2 regions of the Sphingomonas sp. 67-41 genome follow, and region 1 is predicted to be linked to the other one. Evidence: riboswitches for the same ligand, from Rfam matches in the RefSeq annotation. Region 1 holds a riboswitch; the other holds the start of a gene.
The links. A riboswitch is a leader RNA that binds a small molecule or an ion and turns the genes downstream of it on or off. The one in region 1 is predicted to bind cobalamin.
Positions count from the first base shown of each region.

Region 2: another riboswitch for cobalamin. It lies ahead of BGP17_RS15985 (TonB-dependent receptor plug domain-containing protein); the one in region 1 lies ahead of metE (5-methyltetrahydropteroyltriglutamate--homocysteine S-methyltransferase).

Region 1 covers NZ_MKWJ01000023.1:91,458-106,857, forward strand. The annotation lists gene BGP17_RS17010 (aminoglycoside phosphotransferase family protein) at 1-193, opposite strand, end outside; gene tsaE (tRNA (adenosine(37)-N6)-threonylcarbamoyltransferase complex ATPase subunit type 1 TsaE) at 190-633, opposite strand; gene BGP17_RS17020 (hypothetical protein) at 702-1,166, shown strand; gene BGP17_RS17025 (PAS domain-containing sensor histidine kinase) at 1,205-3,544, opposite strand; gene BGP17_RS17030 (TonB-dependent receptor plug domain-containing protein) at 3,694-6,732, opposite strand; gene ahcY (adenosylhomocysteinase) at 6,970-8,370, opposite strand; cobalamin riboswitch at 8,512-8,707, shown strand; gene metE (5-methyltetrahydropteroyltriglutamate--homocysteine S-methyltransferase) at 8,817-11,117, shown strand; gene BGP17_RS17045 (acyl-CoA thioesterase) at 11,117-11,860, shown strand; gene BGP17_RS17050 (hypothetical protein) at 11,920-12,465, shown strand; gene BGP17_RS17055 (YqgE/AlgH family protein) at 12,506-13,066, opposite strand; gene BGP17_RS17060 (peroxiredoxin) at 13,169-13,651, shown strand; gene BGP17_RS17065 (hypothetical protein) at 13,729-13,983, shown strand; gene BGP17_RS17070 (AMP nucleosidase) at 14,083-15,400, shown strand, end outside.
Region 2 covers NZ_MKWJ01000022.1:1,034,034-1,049,433, forward strand. The annotation lists gene BGP17_RS15955 (aminotransferase class I/II-fold pyridoxal phosphate-dependent enzyme) at 1-99, opposite strand, end outside; gene BGP17_RS15960 (adenosylcobinamide-GDP ribazoletransferase) at 96-815, opposite strand; gene BGP17_RS15965 (histidine phosphatase family protein) at 812-1,366, opposite strand; gene cobT (nicotinate-nucleotide--dimethylbenzimidazole phosphoribosyltransferase) at 1,363-2,376, opposite strand; gene BGP17_RS15975 (DUF1636 domain-containing protein) at 2,373-2,780, opposite strand; gene BGP17_RS15980 (hypothetical protein) at 2,780-3,316, opposite strand; gene BGP17_RS15985 (TonB-dependent receptor plug domain-containing protein) at 3,331-5,286, opposite strand; cobalamin riboswitch at 5,431-5,614, opposite strand; gene BGP17_RS15990 (phytanoyl-CoA dioxygenase family protein) at 5,613-6,308, opposite strand; gene BGP17_RS15995 (ABC transporter ATP-binding protein) at 6,305-7,078, opposite strand; gene BGP17_RS16000 (FecCD family ABC transporter permease) at 7,072-8,064, opposite strand; gene BGP17_RS16005 (ABC transporter substrate-binding protein) at 8,061-8,882, opposite strand; gene cobO (cob(I)yrinic acid a,c-diamide adenosyltransferase) at 9,073-9,681, opposite strand; gene BGP17_RS16015 (TonB-dependent receptor plug domain-containing protein) at 9,702-11,642, opposite strand; tRNA gene BGP17_RS16020 (tRNA-Lys) at 12,031-12,106, opposite strand; gene BGP17_RS16025 (nuclear transport factor 2 family protein) at 12,144-12,548, opposite strand; gene folK (2-amino-4-hydroxy-6-hydroxymethyldihydropteridine diphosphokinase) at 12,545-13,012, opposite strand; gene BGP17_RS16035 (uracil-DNA glycosylase) at 13,036-13,641, shown strand; gene BGP17_RS16040 (aspartate/glutamate racemase family protein) at 13,638-14,333, shown strand; gene aguB (N-carbamoylputrescine amidase) at 14,400-15,251, opposite strand.

The sequences.
Region 1 (15,400 bases):
GCCAGCGCGCGACATTGATGAACGGGCGCGGATCCTCGTGCGGCGGCGGCGCGTCCATCAGGATCGCGGTGCGGTCATGTTCCACCACGCGGAAATAGCGGCGGAACGAGGCGTCGCCGGCGAGCGGGCGGATCTCGGCGCCACCCCAACCGGCGGCTGTGAGGAAGTCGGGCGCCGCGGCGGGCGGATTCATGTCGGGAACCATCGGTCCTTCCATGCCGCCGGCACTTTCGCTGTCAAGGCGCGCGCGCCGTCCGGTGCCACATCCAGGGACAGCCACAGCGCATCGTGCCACGCCGCCGCCCCCAGCCGCTCGGGCCATTCGACGATCAGCAGCGAATCGATTCGGGCATCGTCGAGGCCCAGCTCCGCCGCTTCGGACGGATCGTCGAGCCGGTAGAGATCGACATGGAGCACCGGGAAGCGCACTTCGGGCGGGTCGTAAGGCTGGACGATGGCGAAGCTGGGCGACGGCGCCTCGCCCTCCAGCCCGAGCGCGGCGAGCAGCCCGCGCGCGATGCTGGTCTTGCCCGCGCCCAGCGGGCCGGACAGCGCGATCACGTCGCCGGGGCGCGCCAGCCCAGCGAGGCGGCGGCCCAGTTCGAGCGATTCTTCCGGCGAGCGCAACAACATGGCGTTCCTTTATCACCCGCACCGGGCTTGAACACTTCCTTGAGGAATACCTGCGAGAATCGGCAACAATGGACGAGGAAGCGCGATCGCCCGCCGCCCGCTGGATCGACCGGATCATCGTACCGCTATTCTTCGTCTTCTATTTCTTCAGCCAGGATTTCATGGGCGATGTCTCGCTCGAAGGGCTCGACGCCTATGTGCTCTCCGCGCCGGCGGGCAGCACGCGCGAGCAGCTCGGCGCCCGTATCGCGCATTTCAAGCATTGCTATTACCGCTCGCCCAGCTGGACGGATACGGGCGACGCGGTGGACTTCACCTATCGCGGCACGACCAGCGATGTCGGCTATTTCGTCTCGGTGAAGGTCCATTGCCCGTTCGGGGCGAACGGCACGCTGTCGAAGCAGTGCACGCGCAGCGAATGGGCGCTGATCCCGTCGGACGTCGAGGCGCAGGAGAAGCGGAGCGGCTGGCTCGTGAACAGCGCCCCGGAATATTCGAACGCCGGCGCGCCGGAGTGCCCGGTGCGGGACTAGGCCTGTGCGCTCCCCTCCCTCCCAGGGAAGGGGCGCGGCTATTTCCGAGGCAGCTCCACCGTCACCAGCGTCCCCTCGCCCGGCTCCGAGATCAGCTCGATCCGGCCGCGATGCGCCTCGACGAACTGCCGGGCGAGCGGCAGGCCGAGCCCGGTAGCCCGCTCGCCGCCCCGGGCATTGCCGAACTGGGCGAACCGATCGAACGCGCCTGCCGCCGCCTCGTGGCTCATCCCCGGGCCATTGTCGGAAACGATCACCCGCGCCACCCGCTGGTTGCCGTCGAGGTGCAGCAGGACGCGCCCCTGCTCGGGCGTCGCCGCCACGGCATGGCGCAGGAGATGCTCGATCACCTGCCGGATCCGCCGGGCATCGCCGGTGATGCTGCCCGCGCTGCCCGCATCCTCGACCACCAGTTCGATCCCCTTGGCCTTGGCGAGCGGCGCCACCGCCTCGGCCGCGTTCTGCGCGGCGATCTCGATATCGACCGGAGCCCTTTCCAGCGGCGCCCCCTCGCTCTGGGTAAGGTCGAGCACATCGTCGATCAGCAGGCCCAGCCGCTCGACCGAGACCAGGATCGCCTCGGCATATTCCCCGCCGCTCGCGCTCAGCGGGCCGGCAAAGCCACCGTGCAGCATCTCGGCGAAGCCCTTGATCGACGTGAGCGGGGTGCGCAGTTCGTAGCTCATGTTCGCGACGAAGGCGGTCTTCACCCGATCGGCCGCCTCCAGTGCCTCGTTACGATCGCGCAGCGCGCGCTCGGCGCGGTGGTGATCGGTGGTGTCGAGCATCGTCACCAGGGCATTGCCGTCGGGCAAGGGCACCGCGGTGATGTCGAAATGCCTGCCATCGGCAAAGGCGATGCTGGATCCGCGCGACTGGCGATCCTGCGCGGCCATGCGGATCAGGTCGCCGATCACTTCGGCACGCGCCGACTTGGCGAGCCGGGGGCCGGCGGCGCGGACCAGCTGCTGCACCTGCGGATGGCCGTCGAGGAAAGCGTCCTCGAAGTCCCAGACCTGACGGAACTTGCGGTTCCACAGCTGGAGCCGCCCCTTGCCGAACACCGCGACCGCTTCGGCCAGGCTCTCCAGCGTGGCGGTTCGCACCTGCTGCATCTCGCCATGCTCGCGCTGCAGCTCGAATTGCTGCGTCCGGTCCTCGAACAGCAGCAGCAGCCCGCCCTCGGGCAGCGGCTGGGCGACGACGCGCAGGTGCGTCGCCCCCAGGCTCCACGTCTCCTCGACCGCATCGGGCGCGACGAACCATTCGCGCCGCTCCGCCTTCCAGGCGGGATAGTCGCGCACCTCGGGCAGGCGATTGGCCTCGCGCATCCGATCGAGCACGCGATCGAATTCGGGCCGGTCCGCGAGCCATTCGTTCTTCACCGCGAACATGCGGCGGAAGGGCTGGTTCGAAAAGATGAGGCTGCGATCCGGGCCGAACTGGGCCACGCCGGCCGAGATCCGGTCGAGCATCGCGCGCTGGGCGGCGGCGAACCGCTTCAGGCCACCCCGCGCCTGCTCCAGTTCCTCGATGTCCACCGCGAAGCCGGCGACGCCGCCGGTGGGCAGCGGCACGTCGTGGAGGCGCAGCATCCGGCGCTTGCCGCCGATCGTCGCCGGCATCGCCGCGGTCTGCGGTTCGCCGGTATCCCGCGCGATCGCGGCATTGGCGAGCGGCCCGCCCAGCCCCACCCCCTCGACCAGCTCCAGCCCGCGCGCCACCACGTCCTCGGCGTCCTTGCCCTCGACTGCCTCGACATAGGCCGAGTTGACCATGAGCAGGCGCAGGTCGCCGCCGCGGTACCACATCGGCATCGGCGCGGCCTCGATCAGTGCGGTAAGCGCGTCGAAGGCGGCGCGCAGGCGCGTGGCCTCGCGCTGGAGACGGTTGATCTCGGCCTGGCTCTCGGTCGCGTCGAGGAACCAGAGCACCACGCCGCCCGGCGCGTTGACTGCCTGGGGCGCCCGCTCGCCGATCACCAGCAGCGCGCGCTCCGAGCCGCATGCCCGCACGGAAAGGCTGAACGGCTTGCCCGCCTTCTGCGCGGCGGCGACGCGCACGCCGAGCGCCTCGGCATCCTCGGGCAGCAGCCCTGCCCCGTCTCCGCTCAGTTCGGCCAGTTCGCGCGGCAATTGCTGGAAGCCGAGCCAGTCGCCCAGCCGGCGCGGCAGCTCGAGCCGGCCGTCGGCGCGGACCAGCATCGCCTGGGCCGGCGATCCGCTCACCAGCGCGGAGAGACGCGCATTGGCATCGGCGATCGCGACGGCCTCGGCACGTGCGCGCAGGCCCAGATACAGCGCCCAGACGGCACCGATCAACAGCAGCGCGAGGACCGCTCCCGCGACGACCGCGGATGCCTGGGAAATATGAATCAAGCCGCGTCCCCGCGCCCTTTGCGCACTGTCATGGCGCAACCATTAGGCAATGCATCGCCGGTCGGGAAGGCCGCATGCCGCCCGGGCGCGAACGAAAAGGGGCCCGGCAAGCCGGACCCCCTCGTTCTCGCGTCAAAGCGAATTGACGATCAGAACTTCACGCTCGCCGCGATGCGCGCATAGCGGCCGAGAATTCCCGAATAATAGGTCACGGTGCCGCCGCCGGCCGGCGCCGGATAGGGCGGCTTCACGTTGAACACGTTGTCGACGATCAGCTTCAGGCTGAACTGGTCGTTCACCCGGGTGCCGACCGTGGCGTTGAACAGCCACCAGTCACCCACGCCCATGATGTTGCGGGCGTTGGGAGCCTCGTCCACGTCATACTTGCCCTTGCCGAAATACTGGGCCTGGACGAGCGCGTTGAAGCCCTTGCTCTCATAGGTGAAATTGGCCGTGCCCGAATGGTGCGGATAGCCGATCTCGCCCGCAAGGTGGTTGACGTCGCCGGTGCCGACGCGCTGCTCCAGCTTGTCGCGGTAGAAATAGTTCACCGAGAGGCCGAGCACGCCCGCATTGTTGACCCCGACACGCTCCAGCGGCAGGCGATAGGCCGCGGTGACCGTGAGGCCCGAGGTCTTGTACGACGCCGCGTTGTAATAGCCCTCGCGGATCATCGTGATCTGGCCGGTGGAGTCGCGATCGATAAGGCCGCAGAAGCTGTTCGGATAGCTGGGCGAGTCATAGCAGGCGTTGAGGATGTCATCGCCGCCGAGCGAGGTGATCGCATCGGTCAGCTTGATGTCCACCCAGTCCACCGCCAGCGTGAAGCTGCGCGCGAAGCTCGGCTGGATCACCGCGCCCACCGTCCAGCTATTCGCCTTCTCGTTGCTGAGGCCCGGATTGCCCGAGACCGTCACCGGCACCGTGAAGTCGCTGTAGTTCGACGTGAAGTTGGTGGTGTCGATGCCTGCCGCCGTGCAGTTCGCCTTGCGGACGGACGGGTTCGGGCCGCTGCCGACATAGCGGGTGTCACACGGATCGCTGCCCACGTCGAAGGCCCGCGAGGTCGGGTTGAACGCCTCGGTGATGGCCGGCGAGCGGATCGACCGGGTGAAGTTGCCGCGGAAGGTGATGTCGCGGACGAAGCCGATGCGGCCGCCCGCGGTCCAGGTGAGATCGCCGCCCGAGAGCGAGTTGTGCACCCAGCGCGCCGCGCCGTCGAACTCGACCGTCTTCAGCCAGCTCAGGCCGTTTTCCGGCGTGACGAGCGGCACGCGAAGTTCGCCGAACACTTCGTTGGTGTTGAACGAGCCGCTGATCGGATCGATCGGAATGATGCGGCCATATTGGGTACGCGTGCCGTCACCATTGTCATGGCCGTAATAATAGGAGCCCGGATCGAACTTGGTCGATTCACGGCGATGCTCATAACCGAGCGAAACGCTGACGTCGTTGCCGAACAGCGAGAACACCGGGCCGGTGACGTTCGCGTTGAACACCAGCTGATCGTTGGTCGAGACCGGGCGGGCGATCGCGAAGATATAGTCCTTCGCGGCCTGGCTCGCCTGGCCGACACCGAAGATGTTCAGCGGCGCGCAGGTGTTGCTGATCGTCTGGGCCGGCGAGTTGGTGTAGCCCGGGCGGCACACGATGTTGCCATTGACGTCCTGCACCGCGTCGAGCGCGTTGAAGAAGTTGTCGTTGACGATCTCGTAGTTCTTGCCGACGGTCTGCGAACGGCCGTAGTTCGCCGACACTTCCCACTGGAACTGGCGGCTGCCGAGCGAGAAGTCGCCCGCGAAGCCGCCGACGAAGCGATAGGTCTCGACATTCGCCTCGGCGCGGCCGGTGGTCAGGTCGGAAAGCGCACGCCCGACATAGAATTGGGTGGCGCCCGCCGGCAGGTTCGCCGCGATGGTCGCGCGGTCGGCAGGGTTCAGGAACGGGTTGTTGATCGACAGCAGCAGATTGCCGTCAGGCGTGCCGGCGGCATCGAACAGCGCGGTGTTGTAGTTGGGCTGGTCGATCAGGTTGACGCCCTTGTTGTGCGAATACCAGGCCTCGCCGAAGGCGCGGATATGGTCGGTCAGCTCATAGTTGACCTGCGCATTGACCAGGTAGCGCTCCGAGCTCGTAAGCAGGTTGCTCTGCGCCGGCAGGTCGAAGCCGTTGCCGCCGCTGCTGATATAGCCCTGGCGCATCACGGTGCCGAGATTGAGCGGGACGAGGCGGCCATTGGGACCGAACTGGAGCAGCTGGCCATTGCCGTCGCGGATGCCCGAGCGCGAGGCGAGATAGTCGTCATCGCTGAACGGCACGCCGCCCGCGGTGAAGGCGGTGTAGCGCTGCGACGGATAGAGCAGGCGCTGATACGGCGAACCCAGCGAGGCCGGCGGCGTGCCGAAGAAATTGCCCGCCGCGGTGATCGCCCGGTCGGCCGAGGTGAAGCCGGTGGTCTTGTTGTACTCGGCTGCGATCACGATGTTGCCGCGGCCGCCGGCGAAGTTCTTGCCGGCCAGGACGTTGATGCGCGCCTCGGGAGCATCGCCTTCCTGCGAGATGCCGTACTGGCCGCCGATCTCCAGGCCCTCATAATCCTTCTTGAGGATGATGTTGACGGTGCCCGCGATCGCGTCCGAGCCGTAGATCGGCGCACCGCCGATGGCGACGGTCTCGATACGCTGGACCAGCGTGGTCGGGATGTTGTTCAGGTCGACCTGGCTGCCCGGCGAGACCGGGCCGAAGATGCTCGCGGTGTTCGACGAGACGAAGCGGCGGCCGTTGACCAGCACGAGCGTGCGCTGCGTGCCGAGGCCGAAAAAGTCGACAAAGGTCTGCGCCGGGCCGAACGACGACTGCGCGCCGACCGCGCTGTTGCCCGGAGGTCCGAAGGACGGAATTTCACGCAGCGCCTGGCCGACATTGGTGTAGCCGCGGGATTCGATCTGGGCAGCGCCGACCACCTGGGTCGGCTGCACGGTGTCGAACTCCGGGCGCGCGATGCGCGAGCCGGTCACCACGATCGTGCCCTCGGAAGCGGCAGGCTGATCGTCCTGCGTATCGGCGGGCGCCGGGGTCTGGTCGGCAGTCTGCGCGACCGCAGGCGTGGCGACCAAAGCGAGAGCAAGAACCGCGGCAGACGCGGTCAGCGAAAGGCGGTCGTACTGGGGGGAGAGAAAACGACGCATGCTACATCCCTTTAGCAAAAGACTTTCCCGTCCTCGGAATCGATTGTTGCTAGCCTTTGTCCGAAGCAGGAGCAGGACGTAGGAAACCGTGGGTTAGTTGCGGGTCCACAACGCTTTCTCTCGGCGCGTTGCATAATTACAACAATGTTACAGTAACGGAGATGTTAACGAAACGGGCCGCGCTCCCCCAATGGGGAACGCGGCCCGTTCCGGCTCCTGCGCGATCGCGCGGCGGGATCAGTAGCGATAGTGATCCGGCTTGAACGGCCCCTCGACCGGCACGCCGATGTAATCGGCCTGCTTCTTCGAGAGCTTGGTGAGCTTCACGCCCAGCTTCTCGAGGTGCAGTTCGGCCACCTTCTCGTCGAGATGCTTAGGCAGGACGTACACGTCGTTCTTGTAGGTGTCCGACTTGGTCCACAGCTCGATCTGGGCCAGCGTCTGGTTGGTGAACGACGACGACATCACGAACGACGGGTGGCCGGTCGCGTTGCCCAGGTTCACCAGGCGGCCCTTCGACAGGATGATGATCTGCTTGCCGTCCGGGAACTCGACCAGGTCGACCTGCGGCTTCACTTCGGTCCACTTGTAGTTCGACAGGCCCGAGATCTGGATCTCGCTGTCGAAATGGCCGATGTTGCAGACGATCGCCATGTTCTTCATGCCGGCCATGTGCTCGGCGGTGATCACGTCGGCATTGCCGGTGGCGGTGACGAAGATGTCCGAGCGGGTGACCGCCTCTTCCATCGTGACGACTTCATAGCCTTCCATCGCCGCCTGCAGCGCGCAGATCGGATCGATCTCGGTGACGAGCACGCGCGCCCCGCCGTTGCGCAGCGACGCGGCCGAGCCCTTGCCCACGTCGCCGAAGCCGGCGACGGTGGCGACCTTGCCGGCCAGCATCACGTCGGTGCCGCGGCGGATCGCGTCGACCAGCGATTCCTTGCAGCCATAGAGGTTGTCGAACTTCGACTTGGTGACGCTGTCGTTGACGTTGATCGCCGGGAACGGCAGCTCGCCCTTCTTGGCGATGTGATAGAGGCGGTGCACGCCGGTGGTGGTCTCTTCCGAGACGCCCTTGATGTTCTTCACCGTCTCGGTGAGGTAGCCCGGCTTGCGCTTGATGAATTCCTTCACCGCGCGCTGCATCTCGACTTCCTCGTCATTCTCCGGCTCGCCGAACGACTGGCCCGCCTCGAGCTTGGCGCCCCACAGCGCGAACATCGTCGCGTCGCCGCCGTCGTCGAGGATCATGTTGCAGGTCTCGTCGCCCCAGTCGAAGATCGAGCCGACATAGTCCCAATATTCGGCCAGGCTCTCGCCCTTCACAGCGAACACCGGCACGCCGGTGGCGGCGATGGCGGCGGCGGCATGGTCCTGCGTCGAGAAGATGTTGCAGGTCGCCCAGCGGACCTGCGCGCCGAGCGCGGTCAGCGTCTCGATCAGCACGGCGGTCTGGATGGTCATGTGGAGCGAGCCGGTGATGCGCGCGCCCTTGAGCGGCTGCGACGCGCCGAACTCCGCGCGGAGCGCCATCAGGCCGGGCATCTCGGTCTCGGCGATGTTGATCTCGGCGCGGCCGAAATCCGCCAGAGTGATGTCCTTAACGACGTAATCCTTGTCGAGCACGGTAGCCACGAGCTGTCTCCAGATGTGAATCGATTGCGCGCCGGGAATCGCCGGCCGCGATGGGGGCGCCCTAGCCGCTTCGCCGGGCAGGTGCAATTCCAAATATAAAGATATCTTTATATGATGCTTGACGCGGAGCTTCGACAAGCGGATGCTTGGGGCGTCGAGGTTCTTCCGGCTTGCCCGGAAGCTAAGACGGGAAGCCGGTGCAAGTCCGGCGCTGCCCCCGCAACTGTAAGCGGCGAGCGGCGATCCAAGCGAGTCACTGGGGCCTCACCGCCCTGGGAAGACGGATCGTCCGCGCTGACCCGCGAGCCAGGAGACCTGCCTTTGACGCGATAACGTCCACCGGCGGGGTGCCCGGTCTGGCCGCTTGCATGCCGCGGCCGGGCGACCGTCCGCGCATGCCTGTGTCCAAGCCGGTCTCCCCCGTCCTTCATCGGGGTATGAAGACCATGACCGTCACTGTTGCCACGCTCGGCTTTCCGCGGATCGGCCCGCGGCGCGAGCTCAAGTTCGCGCTCGAGAAATTCTGGAGCGGCAAGTCCACCGAGGCGGAGCTTCTCGAAGCCGCCGCGGGCCTGCGTGCCGCGGCCTGGGCCCGCCAGGCCGCGCTCGGTGCCGATTGGCTGCCGAGCAACGATTTCTCCTTCTACGATCACGTGCTCGACACCAGCCTGATGCTGGGCGCCATTCCCGAGCGCTACGGCGTCGCGGCGGGCACGGCCGACCTCGCCACCTATTTCGCGATGGCGCGCGGGACGACGGGCGAGAGCGCGGGCTGCGCGCACGGCCATGGCCATACCGCGCAGGAAATGACCAAGTGGTTCGACACCAACTATCATTATATGGTGCCCGAACTGGCGGCGGGACAGAAGCTCGCCCTCTCCTCCTCCAAGATCGTCGACGAATATCGCGAGGCCAAGGCGCTCGGCTACGAGACACGGCCGGTGTTGCTCGGCCCCGTCACCTGGCTCAGCCTCGCCAAGGGCCGCGACGTCGATCCCTTCGATTTTCTCGACGAAGTGCTCGGCCTCTATTCGGCGGTGCTCACCCAGCTCGCCCATGCCGGCGCCGAATGGGTGCAGATCGACGAGCCGATCCTCGCGCTCGACCTGGACGAGCGCCAGCGCGCCGCGATCACCCGCGTCTATGCCAAGCTGCCGCGCCTCGGCCTCAAGATCATGCTCGCCACCTATTTCGGCGCGCTGGAGGACAATCTCACGCTGGCGGTGAACCTGCCCGTCGCGGGATTGCACGTCGATCTGGTGCGCGCGTCGGACCAGTTCGACAAGGTCCTCGTCGCCGCGCCCAAGGGGTTGCTGCTCTCGCTGGGAGTGATCGACGGCCGCAACATCTGGCGCGCCGACCTGGAGAAGCTGCTCGACCGGATCGAGCCGGTCGCGGCCACGCGCGACATCGTCCTCGCGCCCTCCTGCTCGCTGCTCCACGTGCCCGTCGACCTCGCGCTCGAGCCGAAGCTCGACGACGAGATCAAGCAATGGCTCGCCTTCGCGGCGCAGAAGATCGACGAACTGGTGACGCTGAAGGACGCGCTGAACGGCGGCCGCGACTGGGTGGCGGAGAAGCTCGCCGCTTCCGGCCGGGCCGCGGCAGCGCGCAAGGTCTCGCCGCGCATCCACGATCCGCTGGTCGCCGCCCGCACCGCATCGATCACCGAGGCGATGCGCAGCCGCCAATCGCCCTATGCGGCGCGCGCCGCGGTGCAGGCCGGGATCCTCGCGCTGCCGCCCTTTCCCACCACGACGATCGGCTCCTTCCCGCAGACCGCCGAGGTGCGCCATGCCCGCGCGGAGCATAATCGCGGCAACCTCGGCGATGCCGCGTACGAACGGTTCCTGCGCGAAGAGACCGAACGCACCGTCCGCTGGCAGGAGGAAGCGGGGCTCGACATGCTCGTGCACGGCGAGTTCGAGCGCAACGACATGGTCCAGTATTTCGGCGAGCAGCTCGCGGGCTTCGCCTTCACGGTGAACGGCTGGGTCCAGAGCTATGGCTCGCGCTGCGTGCGCCCGCCGATCCTGTTCGGCGACGTCTCGCGGCCGAAGCCGATGACCGTCGAGTGGTGGCGCTATGCCCAGGGCCTCACCGCCAGGCCGATGAAGGGCATGCTCACCGGCCCCGTCACGATCCTCAACTGGAGCTTCGTGCGCGACGACCAGCCGCGCTCGGCCTCCTGCGCCCAGATCGCGCTGGCGATCCGCGACGAGGTAGTCGATCTCGAAAGAGCCGGCTGCAAGGCGATCCAGATCGACGAGGCGGCGCTGCGCGAAGGCCTGCCGCTGCGCAAGCGCGACTGGCAGGCCTATCTCGACTGGGCGGTGGATTGCTTCCGCCTCTCGGCCGCGGGCGTGGGCGATGCAACCCAGATCCATACGCACATGTGCTATTCGGAGTTCAACGACATCCTGCCGGCGATCGGTGCGATGGATACCGACGTGATCTCGATCGAGACCGCGCGCTCGCAGATGGAGCTGCTCGAAGGCTTCGCCGCCTATCGCTATCCGAGTGCGATCGGGCCCGGCGTCTACGACATCCATGCGCCGCGCGTGCCCTCGGTCGACGAGATCGTCCGGCTGATGCAGCTGGCCCAGGCGCACCTCGCGCCCGAGCAGCTGTGGGTGAACCCCGATTGCGGCCTGAAGACCCGCAAATGGGAGGAAGTGAAGCCGGCGATCGACGCCATGGTCTCCGCGGCGCGGGAGCTTCGCGTGCGCGTGGCGGAGCCGGCCTGATGGCGGGTGTCGTCCGCCTCATCGACATGGTGTTCCCGGGCGACACCAACCACCATGGCACGCTGTTCGGCGGCGTGGCGCTCGCGCACATGGACAAGGTGGCGTTCCTCGCCGCCTCGCGCCATGGCCGGGCGCCCTTCGTCACCGCCGCCTCCGAGAGGATCGACTTCGCCGCCCCCGCGCTGAAGGGCGAGCTGATCGAGGCGGCGGGCCGCGTGGTCCGCGTCGGCACCCGCTCGCTCGATATCGAGGTCGAGCTGGTCGCCGAGGCGCTGCTCAGCGGGGAGCGGCGGCTGTGCACGCGCGGCCGCTTCACGCTGGTGGCGCGCGGGGGAGCGGCAACCCGCTTGCCGCCCCTCGCCCCGTCCCCGACCGGCTCCGAAGCCGAACCGGAGGGCGTGCTGGTGATGGCCGACATGGTGTTCCCGCCCCAGACCAACCATTACGGCACGCTGTTCGGCGGCGACGCGCTGCGCATGCTCGGCAAGGCCGCCTTCATCGCCTCCACGCGCGACACGCGGAAAGTGATGGTGATGGCCGCCTCCGACCGCGTCGACTTCGCGACGCCGATCCACGAGGGCGAAATGGTGGAGCTTGCCGCCCGCATCATCATGCGCGGCAATCGGTCGCGGCGCGTGCGGGTGGAGCTATGGGCCGAGGACCTGCTCAGCGCCGCGCGGCGCCGCGCGGCTTCGGCCGAATTCGTGATGGTCGCCACGGCTCCCGCGCATTTTGGCAAGTGACGAAGCGCCCGGGGCAAGGCAGAATGCGCCGGCGTCCAACCATCATGCGAGCCAAGCCCATGTTCCGGTTCATCGCCTTCGCGTCGCTGCTCGCCATTGCCGTTGCCCAGCCCGCCGCCGCCCAGGACGGTGGCGTCGCCCAGGATGTGGACAGCGCCGGCGCGATCCCGCCGCGCGGCATGTCCTTCGAGGCCGCCCAGTCGATGATGACGATCATGCGCGGCGCCAGCACGCAAGTCCGGGACAATTGCTGGAACCTTGGCTGCGTGCTGATCGTCAACGATACCAGCGGCTATGACGTGATCGGCTTCTACCTCGACTCGGCCAAGCCGGGGCAGAGCGTGCACTGGAGCCACAACCAGTTCGCCCAGCCGCTCTGGCCGAGCAAGGCGACGCTGCGCTTCAAGACGGGCAACGCCGATACCTGCACCCTGCCCGTGCGCTTCGTGCTCCGGCATCGCGAGACGCATGAGAAGACCGAGATCAGCGGCACCTCCAGCTTCTGCACCGCGCCGCACAAGGACACGCTGATCCGCATCAAGATGCTGGAGGGCAAGGTCTACGTTCGTGGCGACGACGAGCCGGAACCCGGCCCGACGCACTGATCCCGGCACGCCGTCTTCAGCTCGTCCCCTGCCCCGTGTCTCAGGCCGTGCCCGCGCTGTTCGCCAGCAGCCGCGGATCGATGCCCGCCCCGGCAAAGGCAACCGTCCAGCGGTCCTCGGCATCGATGTCGTAGATCAGGTCGGGCGTACCGACGGTGTTGAACCAGCCATGACGCGCCATCTCGCTGTCGAGCTGGCCCTCGCCCCAGCCGGCATAGCCCAGCGCGACCAGCCACCGGGACGGCCCCGTCCCCTCCGCGATCGCGCGCAGCACATCGATCGTGCCGGAAAGCGACCAGCGGCCGCCCACGTCGATCGTGTCCTGCCCGCCCCAGTCGGGCGAGTGGAGCACGAAGCCGCGGCGCGGCTCGACCGGGCCGCCGAAATGCACCGGCGTGTCGGGCGCGACGCCGGGCTCGATCTCGAACTGATCCAGCAGATCGTGCAGCGTCAGCCCGTCGATCGTGTCGCCGATGCCGATGCCGAGGGCGCCCTCCACATCGTGCGCGCACACCGCGATCACCGCGCGTTCGAAGCGGGGGTCGCCGATGCCGGGCATCGCGAGGAGAAACTGGCCAGTGAGGAAGCGCGTCGAGTCCATGGCCGATCAACGTAGCCGCACCGTTTCGGCTCCGCCACGCTTGAAAATCATGGCCGGGGAGCCGATTGGGACATGCGACTCATCATTCCCGAGGAGAGTAGAATGACCATCCAGGTTGGCGACCGCATTCCCAGCGTAAATTTCGTCAAGGTTACCGAGGGCGGCCCCGAGCAGACCAGCTCGGACGATTTCTTCGCCGGCCGCAAGGTCGCGCTCTTCTCGGTGCCGGGTGCCTTCACGCCCACCTGCTCGGCCAAGCACCTGCCCGGCTTCGTGGAGAAGGCCGAGGAGATCAAGGCGAAGGGCGTGGACGAGATCGCCTGCACCGCCGTCAACGACGCGTTCGTGATGGGCGCCTGGGGCCAGGCGAGCGGCGTGGCCGGCAAGGTGACGATGCTCGCCGACGGCAATGGCGACTTCCCCAAGGCGCTGGATCTCACCATGGACGGCGCGAAGTTCGGCATGGGCACGCGCGGCCAGCGCTTCTCGATGCTGGTGAACGACGGCGTGGTCGAGCAGCTCCATGTCGAGGCGCCGGGCCAGTTCGAGGTCAGCTCGGCCGAATATCTGCTCGGAAGGCTGTGATCCGGACATGACGGCGTAACGGAACCGCGAAGGGCTCGCCGGAGTTGATCCGGCGAGCTTTTCAGAAAGGGACCGACATGGCCGATACCGAAACTGCCAACGCACTTCCCGAGACGATCGAGGAAGCCAAGCAAGAAGCGAAGAGCTTCCTTGCCCAGGCGCAGGAAGCGATCGGCGATGCGGTGGACGCCACTGTCGCCGCGGTGAAGGAACATCCGATCGCCGCGGCCGGCATCGCCGCCGGAGTCGCCGCCGCGGTGGGCGGCGCCGCCTATGCCGCCACCCAGCTGGGCGGCGACAAGGAACCGGCGCCCGCCAAGGCGAAGGAATAGGAAAAATTTCCCTCCCCTATGGGGAGGGCCGGGCCCGGGCCGGGACTTGTTCCGGCCCATGGTCTTGCCAGCGTCATCTTTGCGCTCTAGCCCTCGAAGATGACTCAAGCTTCCGATATCGTCGCCGATCTCGAGCGCCTCTACAACGCCTCGGTCGATCGCCTCAAGGCTGCCCTGAACCGCTACATCAACGACGGCACGCCGCCGAATCCGGAGGACCGGACCGATGGCAGCTTCGCCTATCCCGAGCTGCGCCTCGTCTATCGCGGCGGCGAGGAGCGCGGCCGCCCTGCCCCGCGCCGCTCGTTCGGCCGGCTGGTCGAGGAAGGCGAGTATCGCATCTCGGTCACCCGCCCGGCGATGTTCAGCCGCTACCTTACCGAGCAGCTGACCCTGCTGATCGAGGATTATGACGTCGAGGTCCATGCCGTCACCGGGCGGCAGGAGATCCCCTTCCCCTATGTCCTCGATCCCGGCCACATCGCCAACATGGACCAGATCTCGGTCACCGAGCTGGGCCGCCACTTCCCCGCGACCGAACTGGCGCATATCGGCGACGAGATCGCCGACGGGCTGTGGCTGTCGACCGACGACACCCGCCCGCTCGCGCTGTTCGACGCGCTGCGCACAGATTTCTCGCTGGCCCGGCTGCGCCACTATACCGGCACCCCGGTCGAGCATTTCCAGCAGTACATCCTGTTCACCAACTATCACCGCTATGTCGACGAGTTCGTCCGCTGGGCCGTGGACCAGCTGGGCGAGGGGAGCCGCTTCACCGGCGTCTCGGGCGCGGGCGGCATCCTGGTCGAGGCCGGGGACGATACCGACCGGCTGCTGAACGACACCTCGGCCTGGCGGCGCCACCAGATGCCCGCCTATCACCTGATGGCCGCGGACGGATCGGGCATCACCCTGGTCAACATCGGCGTCGGCCCGTCCAACGCCAAGACAATCACCGACCATCTGGCGGTGCTGCGCCCCGAGGCGTGGCTGATGATCGGCCATTGCGGCGGCCTGCGCCCCAGTCAGCGGATCGGCGACTATGTCCTCGCCCATGCCTATCTGCGCGACGACCACATCATGGACGACGTGCTGCCGCCCGAAATCCCGATCCCGGCGATCGCCGAAGTGCAGCTGGCCCTCGCCCGCGCCGCCGAGACGGTCTCGGGCCAATCCGGCGAGGAGCTCAAGCAGCGGCTGCGCACCGGCACCATCGTCACCACCGACGACCGCAACTGGGAACTGCGCTATTCCAAGTCGGCGCTGCGCTTCTCGCTGAGCCGCGCGGTGGGCATCGACATGGAATCGGCGACCCTGGCGGCGCAGGGTTACCGGTTCCGCGTGCCCTATGGCACGCTCCTCTGCGTCTCGGACAAGCCGCTGCACGGCGAGCTGAAGCTGCCCGGCCAGGCCAATC
Region 2 (15,400 bases), on a different contig from region 1:
ATGGGGGTTGATGCCCGTCGACAGGTCGAGCCAGCCGCTCCCGCCGAAGTGCCGCCGCGCGGCTTCGATCCCGCCGCCATGCCAGGTCCAGCCGCTCATGCGAACCGTGCCACGAGCAGCGCCGCGAGGAGCAGGCCGGTCTCGGTCGCTTCGATCCCGCCGCCATGGCCGTCGCCCGAGATGCCGCCGAGCTTGCGCCACAGCCATGCGGCCCAGCCGAACAGCAGCAGCGGGGTGGCGAGCAGGCTGGGCGAGAACCAGGCGGCGGCGAGCAGCGCCAGCGTCCAGATCGCCAGGTCCATCGGGCGCACCGCGTCGCGAAACCGCGCGGCGAGGCCGGCGTGCAGATCGGGCAGCCAGCGCGTCCAGAACAGGGGCCCGATGCGCGCCGCGAACGGGATCAGGGCAATGGCGGCATAGGCGCTGCTTGCGACCAGCGCGTGCAGCAGCAGCAGCTTGGCGAGCAGTTGCAGCCCGATCGCCACCGCGCCGAAGCTGCCGAGATGGGGGTCGGCGAGCACCGCCAGGACGCGGTCGCGATCCTTGTGCGCGGCCCCGCAGGCATCGGCGATGTCACCGAGCCCGTCGAGATGCAGCGCGCCGGTGACTGCCACCCAGAGCACCAGTCCCGCAAGCGCGGCCGTCCACGGATCGACCTCCGCGCCGGCCCGGCATCCGGCCGCGACGATCGCTCCCACGATCAGCCCCACTGCCGGGAACCAGCGCATCGAGGCGGCGAATTCCGCGCCGCTCACCGCGATCCGCGGCGTCGGCAGTCTGGTGAGGAACTGGATCGCGACGATCAGCCCCTTCACGGATAGAGGCCCATGATCTGGGCGGTCGGCCGCGCGCCCGGCCACACGCGCAACGAGACCAGCACGCCATAGGGCAGGTCGAGCGCCCAGAGCTGGTGCTGTTCGAAGCCGCACAGCAGATGCAGCGCGGCGCGGATGGCCCCGCCATGGGTGACGACGACCGTGGGTGCGGGCGCCAGCGCGCCCAGCGCCGCGGAGACGCGGGCGACCAGTTCCGACCAGCGCTCGCCGCCGGGCGGCGGATTGGCATCGGGGTCCGCCCAGAAGCCGGCGAGCGCGTCGGGATCGACCCGGTCCGGCGCCAGCCCGTCCCATGCGCCGAAGTCCAGCTCGCGCCAGCGCGGGTCCAGGATCGGCGTTCCGATCGCTTCGGCCGCCGCGCGGGCACGGAGCAGGTCCGAGCTCACGAGATGCGCCGCGCCCAGATCCGCCGCCTGTGCCGCGCACGCCGCGATGCCCTCGGCCGTCGGTTCGCCATCGGTATGCCCCATCAGCCGCCCGGGCAGGACGGGTGCGCCGTGGCGCAGCAGATGGAGCGCGAAGCTGGTCACAGCGATCCGGATACCTGCGCTTCGGCGAAGGTCGCCATCTGGTCGTGCGCGGCCAGCGCGGCGCGGATCACGCCGACTGCCACCGCCGCGCCGCTGCCCTCGCCCAGCCGCATGCCGAGTGCCAGCAGCGGCTCCAGCCCGAGCCGGGCGAGCAGACGGGCATGGCCGGGCTCGGCCGAGACATGGCCGGCGATGCAATGCGCGGCGATCGCCGCATTGTCGGCGGCGAGCGGCGCGACCGCCGCGCTGCCGATGAACCCGTCGAGCACCACCGGGATGCCGAGCCGGCGCGCTCGCAGCACGGCGCCGGCAATCGCGGCGATCTCGCGCCCGCCCACGCGGCGCAGCGTCTCGAACGCGTCGGCGGGTGCATCGAGGTGGCAGGCGAGGGCGCGCTCGACCACCGCCGTCTTGCGCGCGATCCCCTCCGCATCCACGCCGGTGCCGGGGCCGATCCAGTCCGCCGCCGTGCCGCCGAAGCTGCGCAGGCAGAGCGCGGCGGCGGCGGTCGAGTTGCCGATGCCCATCTCGCCGATGGTGAGCAGGTCGAGATCCCCGGCCACCGCCGCGGCGCCGGCATTCAGCGCGGCGAGGCATTCGGCCTCGGTCATCGCGGGGCCAATCGTGAAGTCGGCCGTGGGCTTGTCGAGATCGAGCGCGGTCACCACCAGCTCCAGCCCCGCCGCGCCCGACAGCGCGTTGATCGCCGCGCCGCCGGCCTCGAAATTGGCGACCATCTGCGCGGTCACGCTCGCCGGGAAGGCGCTGACGCCGTGCACGGTCACGCCGTGATTGCCGGCGAAGATCGCGGCACGGGCGCGGGCGATCCGCGGCCGGGCGGTGCCCTGCCAGCCGGCGAGGAAGAGCGCGATGTCCTCGAGCCGGCCGAGCGAGCCGACCGGCTTGGTCAGTTCGGCCTGGCGGGCACGGGCGGCGGCGATGGCGCCCTGATCGGGGCCGCGGAGATCGGCAAGCGCGGCGCGGAAATCGGCGGGCGAGGCAAAGGTCATTCGGCGACGTATCCAGGTGGTGGGGTGCGCGTGACGAAATGCCCTTTGACGCCTTCCGGCCATTGCTGGAAGGGCACCCGGCCATGTTCGCTCGCCGCATGGTGCACGGCATAGTCGAGAATGGCGCGCGCGCTGTCCTCGTCCGGCGCGAACCGGCCGAGGACATAGCCCATCTTGCCGGGCGCGCGCAGATGGACGGTGCAGAAATCGGTGCAGGCGAACAGGCAGGGCATCTCCTGGACCGCGACACCGGCATAGCGCGCGTCGCTCGCCTGCACCTTGCGCAGCGCCGCGACCAGCCGGGCGCCGCCGCGCACGCCGTCGCCATCCTCGCGGGCATCGGCGGAGTGGCGACAGGTGTTGCAGGCGACGACCGCCGGGCCGTCCGCGACGCGCTTCAGCATCAGGCGGCGGCGAGCTTCTGCCGCGGTGCGGGCATGCCGAGCGCGCGCAGGAGGTGGTAGAAGGCGTAGAGCCCGATCAGGATCGCGCCGTTGCGCAGGAACTGGTCGAGCGAATAGCCGGGATGGAGCGTGATCGCGACGCCGCCGAGCACCGCCGCCCAGCACAGGGTCACCAGCTTCCCCGCCACGAACGCCGCGACATAGGCGATGGCGAGCCCGGCGGCGGTCGACCGCACCCGCAGCCGGGCGAGCGCCGCATAGGCACCGATCGCCGACCCCGCCGCCGCGGTACCCAGCCCGACGCCCCACAGGAGCGTCTTCGGGTCGTGCGGATAATGGAGGAAGAGGAAGCCCACCGCCTGATTGGCGCCCCAGGCGGCGAGCGCCAGCGCGATCCCGTCGCGCCGGCGCATGTGCACCGCCGCCAGCGCGGCGAGCGCCGCGACCGGAGCCGTGCAGGCAAGGGCGAAGCTGGTCGCCATGCTCGCCAGGGTGAGCAGCATGATCCACAAGGTGGAGGCGCGTGCCTGCGTCATATTGTCTTCTCCCATCAGAAGCGCCCGCGAATGCCGGCATAGATGCTGCGGCCCAGCGTGCCGTAGCGATAGGCGGTCATGTAGGTCTCGTCGAACAGGTTCTCGGCGCGGGCGAACACGCTGAGATTGTCGCCGGCCTTCAGCTCGGCGCGCAGGTCGACCAGGGTGTAGCCGTCGAGCCGCGTCGTGTTGGCCGCATTGTCGAAGCTGTGGCCCGACCAGCGGATCGCGGCGCCAGTGGTGAGGCCGAAGGGGAAGGCGTAGCTGATCGAGCCGTTGGCGCTGTTCTGCGGACGGCGCGGCAGCCACTTGCCGAAATTCGCGGTGCCCGGCGAGCGGTCCTCGGCGACGATCCAGCTATAATTGCCGTCGAGCGTGAGGCCGCCCAGCTTGAGGGCTCCCGCGGCCTCGATGCCGTGCGCCTCGGCGCGCGAGACGTTCGAATAATAGCCCGAGCGGCGCGTGGTGGTGCCCGGCACGAAGCAGAGCGGCACGGTCGAAGTCGCGGTGCAGCTGTTGAAGATGATCTGGCTGGTGGTGGTGCGCTCGAAATAGGTCGCGCCGAAGGTCAGCTTGCGGCCGAACAGCTGCTGCTCGACACCGGCCTCCCAGCCCTTGGCCCGCTCGGGATCGAGTGCCGTGTTCCCATATTCGCTGAACTGCTGGTAGAGCGTCGGCGCCTTGAAGCCTTCGCCATAGCTGGCGCGCAGGATCGTGCCGGTCGACAGGCGCCACACGCCGCCTGCCGCGAACAGGGTCTGGCCGCCGAAGCGGTTGTGATCGTCGTAGCGGATGCCGCCATTGAGGGTGAGGCCGTCGATCGGCTCGACGCTCAGCTGGGCATAGGCGCTGGTGATCTCGGCATTGCCGCGCGCGAAGGCCGGGAGCGGCGTGGCGAGCGAAGCCGCGGGCGAGCGGCTGCGGAACTTCGAATTCTCGTTCTCCAGCCCGAATACCGCCGAGACGCGCTTGGTGAAGGCGAAGCTGCCCTGATATTCCAGCCGCTGGTTGCGGCCGTTGGATTCGAAGCTCAGCGGGCGGGCGCGGGTGGGGCCGTAGCTGTCGCGATCGGTGTCGGTATAGGCATAGGCGAAGCGGTTGCGCAGCCGGCCGCCGAGCAGGGCGAGGTTCACGCCAGCATAGCCGACGAACTCCTCGTTCAGCGAATAGTCGCTGCTGTCGCCGGTGGTCGCGTCGATCTCGGTGCGGCCGTTCGAATAATAGCCGCGCACCTCGACGCTGAGGTTGCTCGCCAGCGCCAGCTCGGCGCGGCCGGTGGCGCTGCGGTTGGTATAGCCGTCGGTTTCCTTGCCGCCGAACGCCGGGGCGATCGCCGAGATGCCGGCGGTGGTGAAGCTCTGGCCGCCGACGCGCCAGCTGAGCGGCCCGGTGCGGCCGCCGATCGCGGCGCGGGCGCTCACCGTCTCGCGCGATCCGGCCTCGATGTCGAAGCTGCCTTCCAGCGGCTTCTCCGGCGCGGCGGTGACGATGTTGACCACGCCGCCGATCGCCTGGCTGCCCCACAGGATCGATTGCGGCCCGCGCAGCACTTCGATGCGCGACGCGTCGCCGACCAGCAGGTTGGCGAAGTTGTAGCCGCCGCCGGTGGCCGCCGGATCGTTGAGCTTCACCCCGTCGATCACCACCACGGTCTGATCGGCCTCGGCGCCGCGGATGCGCAGCGACGTGGAGGTGCCATAGCCGCCGTTGCGCGAGACGCTGATGCCGGGCGTGCGGAGCAGCAGCTCGGTCGCGCCGATATCCTGGCTGCGGTCGATCGCCGCCTTGTCTAGCACGGTGATCGAGGCGGGGACCTGGTCGATGTTCACCGGCGCGCGGGTGGCGGTGACGGTGATCTGGTCGCTGTCCTCGGCCGCCGCCGCATCGGGCGCGGGGGCCTGCTGGGCGAAGGCCGCGGGCGCGGCGGCCAGGGCGAGGAGCGAGGCGGAGAAACGGAGAACGGACTTCATTGCGTGCAACCCATGACGACGCCGCATCCGTGCAAGGCCGACGCCGCTGCCGCCAGGGGCGAACGACATCGTCCGCGCACGCACGCGGCCAACCTTGTCGTCGCTCGGGTTCACCCCCGTCCGCCCGGCACACCCTGTCCGCACGAAAGACGACCGCGACGGGCAGGTCTCCTGGCTCGCGGGTCGTTGCCGGTCCGGCCGCCTTCTCGGGTGCAACACCCAATGGCATGAGGCCGATGGCTCGCCGCTTACAGTTGCAGGGGCAGCCGGGATTGTCCCGTTCCCTTTTCATCCCCGTCTCCGGGGAACCTGTCGCGCGGGTGGCCTTAGGCGGCCTTCATCCAGACGACAAGCGCGAAGCGCGCCCTGTCGGCGGGCAGGGTGCGGTGCGGCGTGAAGCGATCGAGGAACAGCACGGTGCCGGCCGGGCATTCGGGCTGGAGGCGCGGCAGGCCGGCGATCGCTTCCTCGGTGATCCTGAGGCCGTTGTCGGTCTGGCTGGCGAGCGGGGCGGGCTGGCGGCCGGGGATGATCTCCAGCCCGCCATTGCCGGGGCCGGCATCGCAGAGCGGAATCCAGGCAGTGGTCCAGACCTGGCCGCAGGCGACGCCGTCGTCGCGGGCGACGTCGCTGTGCCAGGCGTGGCGATGCTCGGGAAAGCTCGCGATGCTGGCGCGGACGCGGACGACCTGGCCGGCCAGCGCGCGCTCGCCGATCCGCTCGGCTTCGGCACGCAGGCGCGGATCGTTGGCGATTGCCTGGAGGCGGGGCCCGCGATGCGCATCGGTGCAGATCGCCACGCGCAGCAGGTTCGCCTGGCTGCGGTCGTGCGCGTAGATGCGGTCGAGCCGCTCCGCGAGCGGCGCGTCGGGGCAGCTCCTGTCGAAGGGCAGGTACATGGCATGCGAGAGCCGGTCGATATGCTCGGCGATGTCGGCCTGGGCGGCCTCCACCAGGGCGGGATCGAACAGCGGCAGCGCGACATGGCCCTGGTCGCGGTAGAAGGCCGCGTCGTCGCTCACCGGCTGCGGCCCAGGGCCGTGACCGTCGGCCAGTCGCCGGCCAGCTCGACGCGCGCGTCGATGCCGTAGACCGACTTGAGATTGGCCGGGGTCAGCACTTCGGCGGGCGTTCCGTCGGCGACGATAGTGCCCCGGTCGATCAGTACCAGCCGGTCGCAATAGCGCGCGGCCATGGTGAGGTCGTGCAGCACCGCGATCACCAGCGCGCCGGCGCGGGCCTCGCCATGGAGCAGTTCCATCACGTCGATCTGGTGGCCGGGGTCGAGGCTGGCGAGCGGCTCGTCGGCGATCAGCGCGGGGGCCTCCACCGCCAGCGCGCGGGCGAGCAGGACGCGGGCGCGCTCGCCGCCCGAAAGCTCGGTGGCGACACGGTCGCGCAGAGCGGCGATATCGGCGCGTTCGATCGCCCGTTCGATCGCGGCACCGTCGGCATCGCCGATCCGCGACATCGGGGCGAGATGCGGCAGCCGGCCGAGCTCGACCAGCCGCTCGACGGTGAGCGGCCAGTGCAGGGTCTGGCCCTGCGGCAGATAGGCGACGCGGCGGGCGAGTTCGGCGCGCGGCATCGTCGCGACTTCCGCATCGTCGACCAGGATGCGCCCGATATGGGGCACCAGCGCCAGCATCGCGCGGGCAAGCGTCGACTTGCCGGCGCCGTTGGGGCCGACGATGCCGGCAAGGGCGCCGGCCCGGAAGGTGGCGCTGGCGTTCCGCACCACAGTGCGGCGGCCGAGCGATACGCCGACCTGTTCGAGGCTTATGCTCACCATAGCCGGCGCTCCCGCATCAGGTGGATCAGGAAGACCGGCACGCCGAGAAAGGCCGTGACGACGCCGAGCTTCAGTTCGTTCCGGGTGTCGATCAGCCGCACCGCGACATCGGCGAAGGTGAGCAGCGCCGCGCCGCCGATCGCCGAGGGGATGAGGATCGCCGAGGGGCTGCGATCGGTGAGCGGGCGGACCAGGTGCGGCACGATCAGCCCGATGAACCCGATCGCGCCCGACACGGCCACCGCGCCGCCCACGCCGATCGCGGTGCCGAGCAGCAGCCGGATGCGCGTGCGCCGCAGATCGACGCCGAGCGCCTGCGCGCCGTCCTCGCCCAAGGTCAGCGCATCGAGCGCGCGGCCGTCCCAGAGCAGCAGCAGCCCGCCGATGGCGATGCAGGGATAGGCGATCCAGACATGCTCGAACGAGCGGTTCTCCAGGCTGCCGAGCAGCCAGGTCATGATCTCCATCGCCGCGAAGGGATTGGGCGAAAGATTGAGCGCCAGGCTGACGCCGGCCGTGGCCAGGGTGGCGATCGCGATGCCGGCGAGGATCAGGGTGAGCGGGCTCTCCGAGCGGCCGGCCAGCGCCGACAGGCCGGCCAGCGAGAGCAGCGCGCCCAGCACCGCCAGCACCGGCAGCACCACCGGGTGCAGCGCGGCCAGCCCGAAATAGAGCGCGGCGACCGCGCCGAGCGACGCGGCGTTGGACGTGCCCAGCACCGAAGGCTCGGCGAGCGGGTTGCGCAGATAGCCCTGCAGCGCGGCGCCGGCCAGGCCGAGCATCGCGCCCACGCCCAGGCCCAGCAGCATGCGCGGCAGGCGCAGCTCGAGCAGGATGGTAGTGGCGATCCTGTCGCCATGGCCGGTGAAGGCGGCAATCATCCGCGCGAGCGAGAGATGGACCGGCCCGAACAGGATCGATCCGATCGCGGCGGCCAGCGTGAGGGCGATCAGCCCGGCGATCAGCAAGGGGCGGGAAATCGTCATCGGGCGTGGGTCCGATCCTGAAAACGGGCCAGCTGCCGCGCCATCCCCCGCGCAGCGTCGACATAGGCGGGGCTGCCGCATACGGTCCAGGCCTGGGGAATGCTGATCCGGGGAATGCCGGCCAGCGCCGGGTGGTGGAGCATCTCGGTGCCCTGGTCGGCAACCTTGTCGGTGGCGCTCTCGACGATCAGATAGTCGGGCCGGGCCGCCACCATCTCCTCGATGCTCAGCTGCGAGAGCGGCGGCTTGCCGAGCTTTGCCGCCAGGTTCACCAGCCCCATGCGGCGCATCAGATCGTCGATCAGCGTGCCGGTGCCGGTCATGAAGCCGCGCCGCTGATAATAGGCCGCGACCTTGCCGCCGCCCGACCTGCCGATCCCGGCGAGCTGCGCCTGCATGCGCGCGACCAGCGCGTCGCCGCGCTCGGGATGGCCGACCGCCGCGGCGGTCTGGCGGATCGAGACGTAGATCTCGTCGACCGTGTTGGCGGTCTCGAGGTCGAGCAGGTTGTAGGAATGGCCCTTCAGTGCGCGCATCGGCGCGCTGCGGCTGGCCGGCATGCCGATGATCAGGTCGGGATCGATCGCGAGGATCTGCTCGGCCGAATTCTTCAGCACCGGCAGCCCGCGCGCCTTCGCCGACTCGCCCGACATCTCGGCATCGGTGGCGTTGCGGGTTACCCCGGCGATCTGCTCGCGATCGGCGAGCGCGAGGACGAGCTGGTCGGCGCACAGGTTGATCGAGACGATCCGCTTCGGCTTGCCCGCCGATGGCGGTGTGGGCGCGTCGGTGCTCGCCCACGAGATTGCGCCACCCAAAGCAAGCAGTGGTAGGCCGAGCGCTGCGATTCTGATGCGGGAAGCCATCAGAAAGAGCCTTCCCGTTCCCCGGCGAAGGCCGGGGCCCGGCTTCGGCGCAGTTGGTGAACCGAGAGAGCCTCTCGAACGCCGTGGCAACTGGGGCCCGGCCTTTGCCGGGGAACATGTAGGTGAGCGCGGGGATCGATCATCAGAACTCGATTCCCGCCTGCGCCCTGACGTTCTGCTCGCGAAAGGGGTGCTTCACCTGGGCCATTTCGGTGACGAGGTCGGCCGCGTCGATCAGCGCCTGGGGCGCGTTGCGGCCGGTGATGATCACGTGCTTCATCGCCGGCTTGGCGGCCAGCGCCGCGAGCACTTCGTCCGTCGGCAGATAATCGTAGCGCAGCACGATGTTGAGCTCGTCGGCGATCACCATCGCATAGTCCGGATCGGCGATCATCCGCTTCACTTCCTCCCAGGCTTCGCGCGCCACGGCGATGTCGCGCGCGCGGTCCTGGGTGTCCCAGGTGAAGCCTTCGCCCATCGGCTTGAACGCGATCAGGTCGGGGAAGCGGTCGAACACCGCCTTCTCGCCGGTGGCCATGGCGCCCTTCACGAACTGGACCATGCCCACCTTCATGCCGTGCCCGATCGCGCGCACCGCCATGCCGAGCGCGGCGGAGGTCTTGCCCTTGCCCGGCCCGGTATGGACGATGACCAGGCCCTTCTCCACCGTCTTGGTGGCGAGCTTCTTCGCCTGGGCCGCCTGGACCTTCCTCATCCTGGCATTGTGTTCTTCGTCGGTGCGCTGCTTCACGGCCGCTTCCCCCTTGCGCTTCAGAAGGCGACGCGCACGCCGCCATAGGCGGCGGCGCCCGGCGTCGCGAAGCTGAACACTTCCTCATATTTCACGTCGAACAGGTTCTCGACGCGCCCGAATACCGAGAAGCGGTCGCTCAGCTTGTACTGCGCGTTGAGGTTCACCAGCGTGAAGGGCTTGAGCGAGACGCGCACCGGCACATAGCTTGGGTCGATATAGGCCAGGTCGTCCATCCGGCCGTTGTAGCGTATGGTCAGCGTGGTCGAGAAACGCTCGTCCTTGCTGAACAGCGTGGCGTTGACGCTGGCCATGTCGCCCGGGCGGCGAACTTCGGTGACGCCGTCCTCGGTCGCCTTCAGATGGGTATAGGCCGCGTCGATCCGGAGCTGGCGGATCGGGCGCAGGCTGGCGGTCACTTCGACGCCGTGCTGCTTGGAATCGGTGGTGCGGTTGCCGGGCGTCGCCGTGTAGTTCGGCGCGGGATAGGTGATGTAGATCTCGTCGGTCAGCTTCGAATCGAAATAGGTCGCGCCGATCGTCGCCTTGCCGTCCCAGAAGCTCTGCTCGATCCCGGCTTCCCAGCCCGCGGATCGTTCCGGCTTGAGGTTCGGATTGCCGATATAGGTGCCGCTGGAGAAGCCGAAGAGCTCGTAATAGCCCGGATTCTTCACGCCGGTGCCATAGGCGGCGTGGACGCGCGTGTCGGTCGGCAGGCGATAGCCGGCCTGGACGCGCCAGGTGGTCGCGTCGGCGAAGCGGTTGTTGTCGTCGTGCCGCACCGAGGCGCCGCCGGTGAAATCGCCGGCGGTCAGCTCATATTGGCCGACCAGGCCGAGATTGTCGGTGCTGCGGCGGCCGCGAAAGGCGTCATAGGGCGAGCCCGTGCCCGGCGTGGTGTTGCGGAACTGCTCGCGCTCCCAGTCGACCGCGGCGGTCAGCCGGTGGGTGATCGCGTCGGTGCCGAAGCGGAAGCTCGACACGAAAGAGCCCTTGTAGCGCTGGCCCTTGTCGCCATAGTCGATCCCGCTCGGCTTGTAGCCGGTGCGGGTGGTGTCGGCGAACTGGCCGGAAAGCGTGTTGGTCCAGCGGCCGTCGAGCGCGGTCAGTTCGGCGCTGAGCAGACCGTAGAACGCTTCGTTGGTGAAGCGCACGCCCGGGCTGTCGACCGTATAGCCGAAGCGCGGGCTCGCCGGATTGCTCTCGCTGTTGTTGGTCTCGGCATCGGTATGGCTGTAGCGCAGCACGCCGGTGACCTTCAGGTTGGCAGCGGGGGTCCAGCCCAGCTTGGCGCTGGCGCCGACGCTGTCCGAGCCGATATCGCGCGTGCCGCCCCGCGCCGTCGGATAGCCCTTGGTGTGATACCAGCTGCCCGAGACCGCATAGTCCAGCGTGTCCGAAGCGCCGGCCGCGCGGGCGGCGCCGCTGAAGGTGCCGAACGAGCCGCCTTCGGCCCGTGCGCCATAGCCCGGCGCCTCGCGGCCCGAGAGCGTGATGTAGTTGACCACGCCGCCGATCGCATCCGATCCGTAGAGCGACGATTGCTGGCCGCGCAGCACTTCGATCCGCGCCGCCGGATCGGCGATCAGCGTGCCGAGGTCATATTCGCCATAATAGGGGTCGGCCGCCTCGATCCCGTCGATCAGGACGAGGACGTGATTGGCCTCGCTGCCGCGGATGCGCAGCTGAGTCTGGCCGCCGATCGCGCCGATGCGGCTGACCGCGACGCCAGGCACGTCGCGCAGCACGTCGGAGACGATGCGCGTCTGGCGCTGGTCGAGCGCTTCCGCGTCGATCACCGTGGCCGAGGCGGGCAGGTCCTTGAGCGCGACGCCGTCGCCCGAGCGCGAGGCAGTGACGATGATCGCGTCCTGTGGGTCGGTGGCCTGGTCGGCGTCCTGCGCATGGGCCGGCAGAGCGGCGGCGATCGCGATCAGCGAGACGAAACTGGTCTTCAACATGGGTAGTCCCCCCTGCGCCCGTGCAACGAGGGCGGGGCCCGCCGCGAACGGCCGATGCGGGCGACGGGCGGGCACTTGCCCGTCGCACGGCACCGAAGCGGCCCCGGCCGCTTGGTCGTCGCTCAGACGGAGAGATACCGTGCCTTGGCCATCCCCTGGACCAGGGCAAGAGCGACCGTTGCGCCGGCAGGTCTCCTGGCTCGCGGGTCAAGGCACGATGCACGGCCTTCCCGGATCGGCGATCCAGTGGCCGCTCCCTCGAATCGGGGAGCAAGTGCATCGCGCTCGCCGCTTACAGTTGCAGGGACAGCCGCGGAATTGGACGGAAGGCCCGTCCGCACCGCATTCCCGTTTAAGCCCCTTCCGGGGCACCGGCGCGATCATTCGGTGGTGGGTCCGCCGGGATTCGAACCCGGGACCTCTCGATTAAAAGTCGCTTGCTCTACCGACTGAGCTACGGACCCACACCAGCGTCGCCCCTAGGCGGGCCGGCCGGGCGGGTCAACGTCGCGCTTCGATCCGCGTCACTTGAACATGCGCGACCTGCCAGCGGCCGTTCGTCCTGCGGAACGTGTCGGCGAAGCGGAAATGGCTGGAGAAGCGCCGCCCGCCCGAGATGCCGCCCAGCACCGTCTCGGCATTGGCCACGCCGGCATCCGGCCCGAGCGACACGATCACCCGGTCGGTCAGCACGAGCGGATCATAGCGGTCGCCCGGCGTCATCCAGCCATCGATGAACGCCTGCTTGCCCTGTCGCCTGCCCGAGCCGTCGATATAGACCAGGTCGTCCGCGATCATCGCCTCCATCGCCGCGCGATCCTGGCGCAGCTGCGCCCGGTCGAACGCATCGGCAAAGGCGACCAGGCCCGGATCGGGATCGGCCAGCGCCAGCAACGCCCAGATCATCGCTTCCTCCGTAACCGTGCCGCGAGCTGGCGCACGCTAAGCCCGGTCACCGGATCGCGCCAGTCCGCCGCGACCCGGGCGAGCGGCGCCAGCACGAATTCGCGGCCGCGGAACAGGCGATGGGGCACGGTGAGCGCCGGCTCGCCCCAGCTGCCGCCCGACCACAATATGATGTCGAGATCGATCACCCGCGCCCCCCAGTTCCGCCCCCGCCGCCGGCCGAAGCCGCGCTCGAGCGCCTTCAGCCGGCGGAGCAGGGCGGGGGGCGGCTCGTCGCTCTCGATCAGCGCGACGGCGTTGGCGAAGCGGCGCTTCGAGGGGCCGAGCGGCGGCGTGTGCAGGATCGGGGAGACGGCGGTGACGCCGCCCAGCGCGTCGATCGCCGCCGCGACTTCCCGCGCGGGGCTGCCATGGCGACCCCGCCGGTTCGATCCGATCGCGATGGCATAGCTTGTCCTCGCCATGCCGGGCGGCCTATCGCGCGGGGATGCTCCAGCCAAGCCGCGATTGCCCGCTCTGCCCGCGCCTCGTCACGCTGCGCGAACAATTGCGCGCCGAACATCCCGACTGGTGGAATGCGCCGGTGCCCGCGCTGGGCGATCCCAATGCGCCGATCGCGATCGTCGGCCTGGCACCCGGCAAGCATGGCGCGAACCGCACCGGCCGCGCCTTTACCGGCGACGATTCGGGCGCGCTGCTGTTCGCGACGCTGGAGAAGTTCGGGCTGGCCGAGAAGGGCGAACCCAGGGGCGTGGTGATCCTCAACGCAGTCCGCTGCCTGCCGCCCGAGAACAAGCCCGACCCTGCGGAAATCCATGCCTGCCGGCCCTTCCTGGCGGCGAAGCTCCGGGCGCCGGTGGTGCTCGCGCTCGGCCAGATCGCGCATCAGTCGGCGGTCAAGGCGATGGGCGGCAAGCTGCCCAAGGTGCGCTTCGCCCATGGCGCCGAGCACCGCCTGCATCGCGGCCAGTGGCTGGTCGATAGCTATCACTGCTCGCGCTACAACCAGAATACCGGGCGGCTGACGCCCGCGATGCTCGAGGCGGTGGTGGAACGGGCCATTGCCTTGGCGGGGCCGGGAGCATTCCGATGATGAAGACGATCGGCCTGCTCGGGGGCATGAGCTGGGAGAGCTCGGCCCAATATTATGCGCTGCTCAATCGCGAGGCGCGCGCGCGGCTGGGGCATCCGCATTCGGCGCGCAGCGTGATGCTGTCGGTCGATTTCGGGGAGATCGAGCGGCTCCAGCACGCCGGCGCCTGGGATGCGCTCGCCGAGCAGCTCGCGGCCGAGGCCCGGGCGGTCGAGGCGGCGGGCGCCGATTGCCTGCTATTGTGCACCAACACCATGCACCTGGTGGCCGACCGGATCGCGGCCGCGATCGGCATTCCGATGCTCCACATCGCCGATCCCACCGGGGCGGCGATCCGCGCGGCGGGGATCGCGCGGATCGGCCTGCTCGGCACGGCCTTCACCATGGAGCAGCCATTCTACCGCGAACGGCTGGAGCGGCGCTTCGGGCTGGAAGTGCTCCTGCCCGGCGCGGAGGCGCGTGCCGCCGTGCACCGCATCATCTATGACGAGCTGGTCGGTGGCGTGATCCGCGAGGAATCGCGCGCCCTCTATCGCGGGGTGATCGCCGAGCTGGCGGCGGCCGGGGCGCAGGGCGTGATCCTCGGCTGCACCGAGATCGGGCTGCTCGTCGGCCCAGGGGACAGCGAAGTGCCGTTGTTCGACACGACGCGCCTGCATGCGCTCGCCGCGCTGGAGTTTGCGCTGGGCTAGGGCCGAGGCCTGGGGCGGGAAATCAGCGATCGCGCAGCGCGTCCGGTGACGGGCCGCCAGGCGGGGTCAGATGTCCTGCGCGAGCCGCCCATAGAGATCCGGCCGGCGATCGCGGAAGAAGCCGAAGGCGGCGCGGTGGCGCTTGGCCAGCGCAAGGTCGAGCGTCGCGACGATCACGCCTTCCTCCTCGCGGTCCAGCTCGGCCAGGATGTCGCCACGCTCGTTGGTGATGAAGCTGGTGCCGTAAAAGGTCTGGCCATGCTCGGTGCCGACGCGGTTGGCGGCGACGACGGGGACGACGTTCGACACCGCATGCCCCACCATCGCCCGGCGCCACAGCCGCGCGGTGTCGAGGCTCTCGTCATGCGGCTCGCTGCCGATCGCGGTGGGATAGAACAGGATGTCCGCGCCCATCAGCATCATCGCGCGGGCGGTCTCCGGATACCATTGGTCCCAGCACACGCCCACGCCGAGCGTGGCCTTGTCCGGGCCGTTCCACACCTTGAACCCGGTGTTGCCGGGGCGGAAGTAGAACTTCTCCTCATAGCCGGGGCCGTCGGGAATGTGGCTCTTGCGATAGACGCCGGCGATCCGGCCGTCGGGGCCGATCATCGCGAGGCTGTTGTAATGATGCGGCCCGTCCGCCTCGAAGAAGCTGGTCGGGATGTGGATCTTCAGCTCGGCGGCGAGCGCCTGCATCGCCAGCACCGCCTTGTGCTCGGCGGTCGGCTTCGCATTGGCGAACAGGCCTTCGTCTTCCACCCGGCAGAAATACTCGCCTTCGAACAGCTCGGGCGGCAGCACCACTTGCGCGCCCCGGGCGGCCGCCTCGCGCACATGGGCGGAGACCTTCGCGATGTTCGCGTCGATGTCGTTGGAAAAGGCGAGCTGCAGGGCGGCGACGGTGATCTCGGTCATGGCGCGGCACATAGGGGGAATGCGTGATTTTCGCTACCTGGGATCACGATTTTCGCGGCCGGTCGTCGAGCTGCTTCGTTACCCTGGATGCGCTTGGCGCCCATCTCCTCGAGACAGTGCTCCTTTCCCTCACCCCCGCGCAGGCGGGG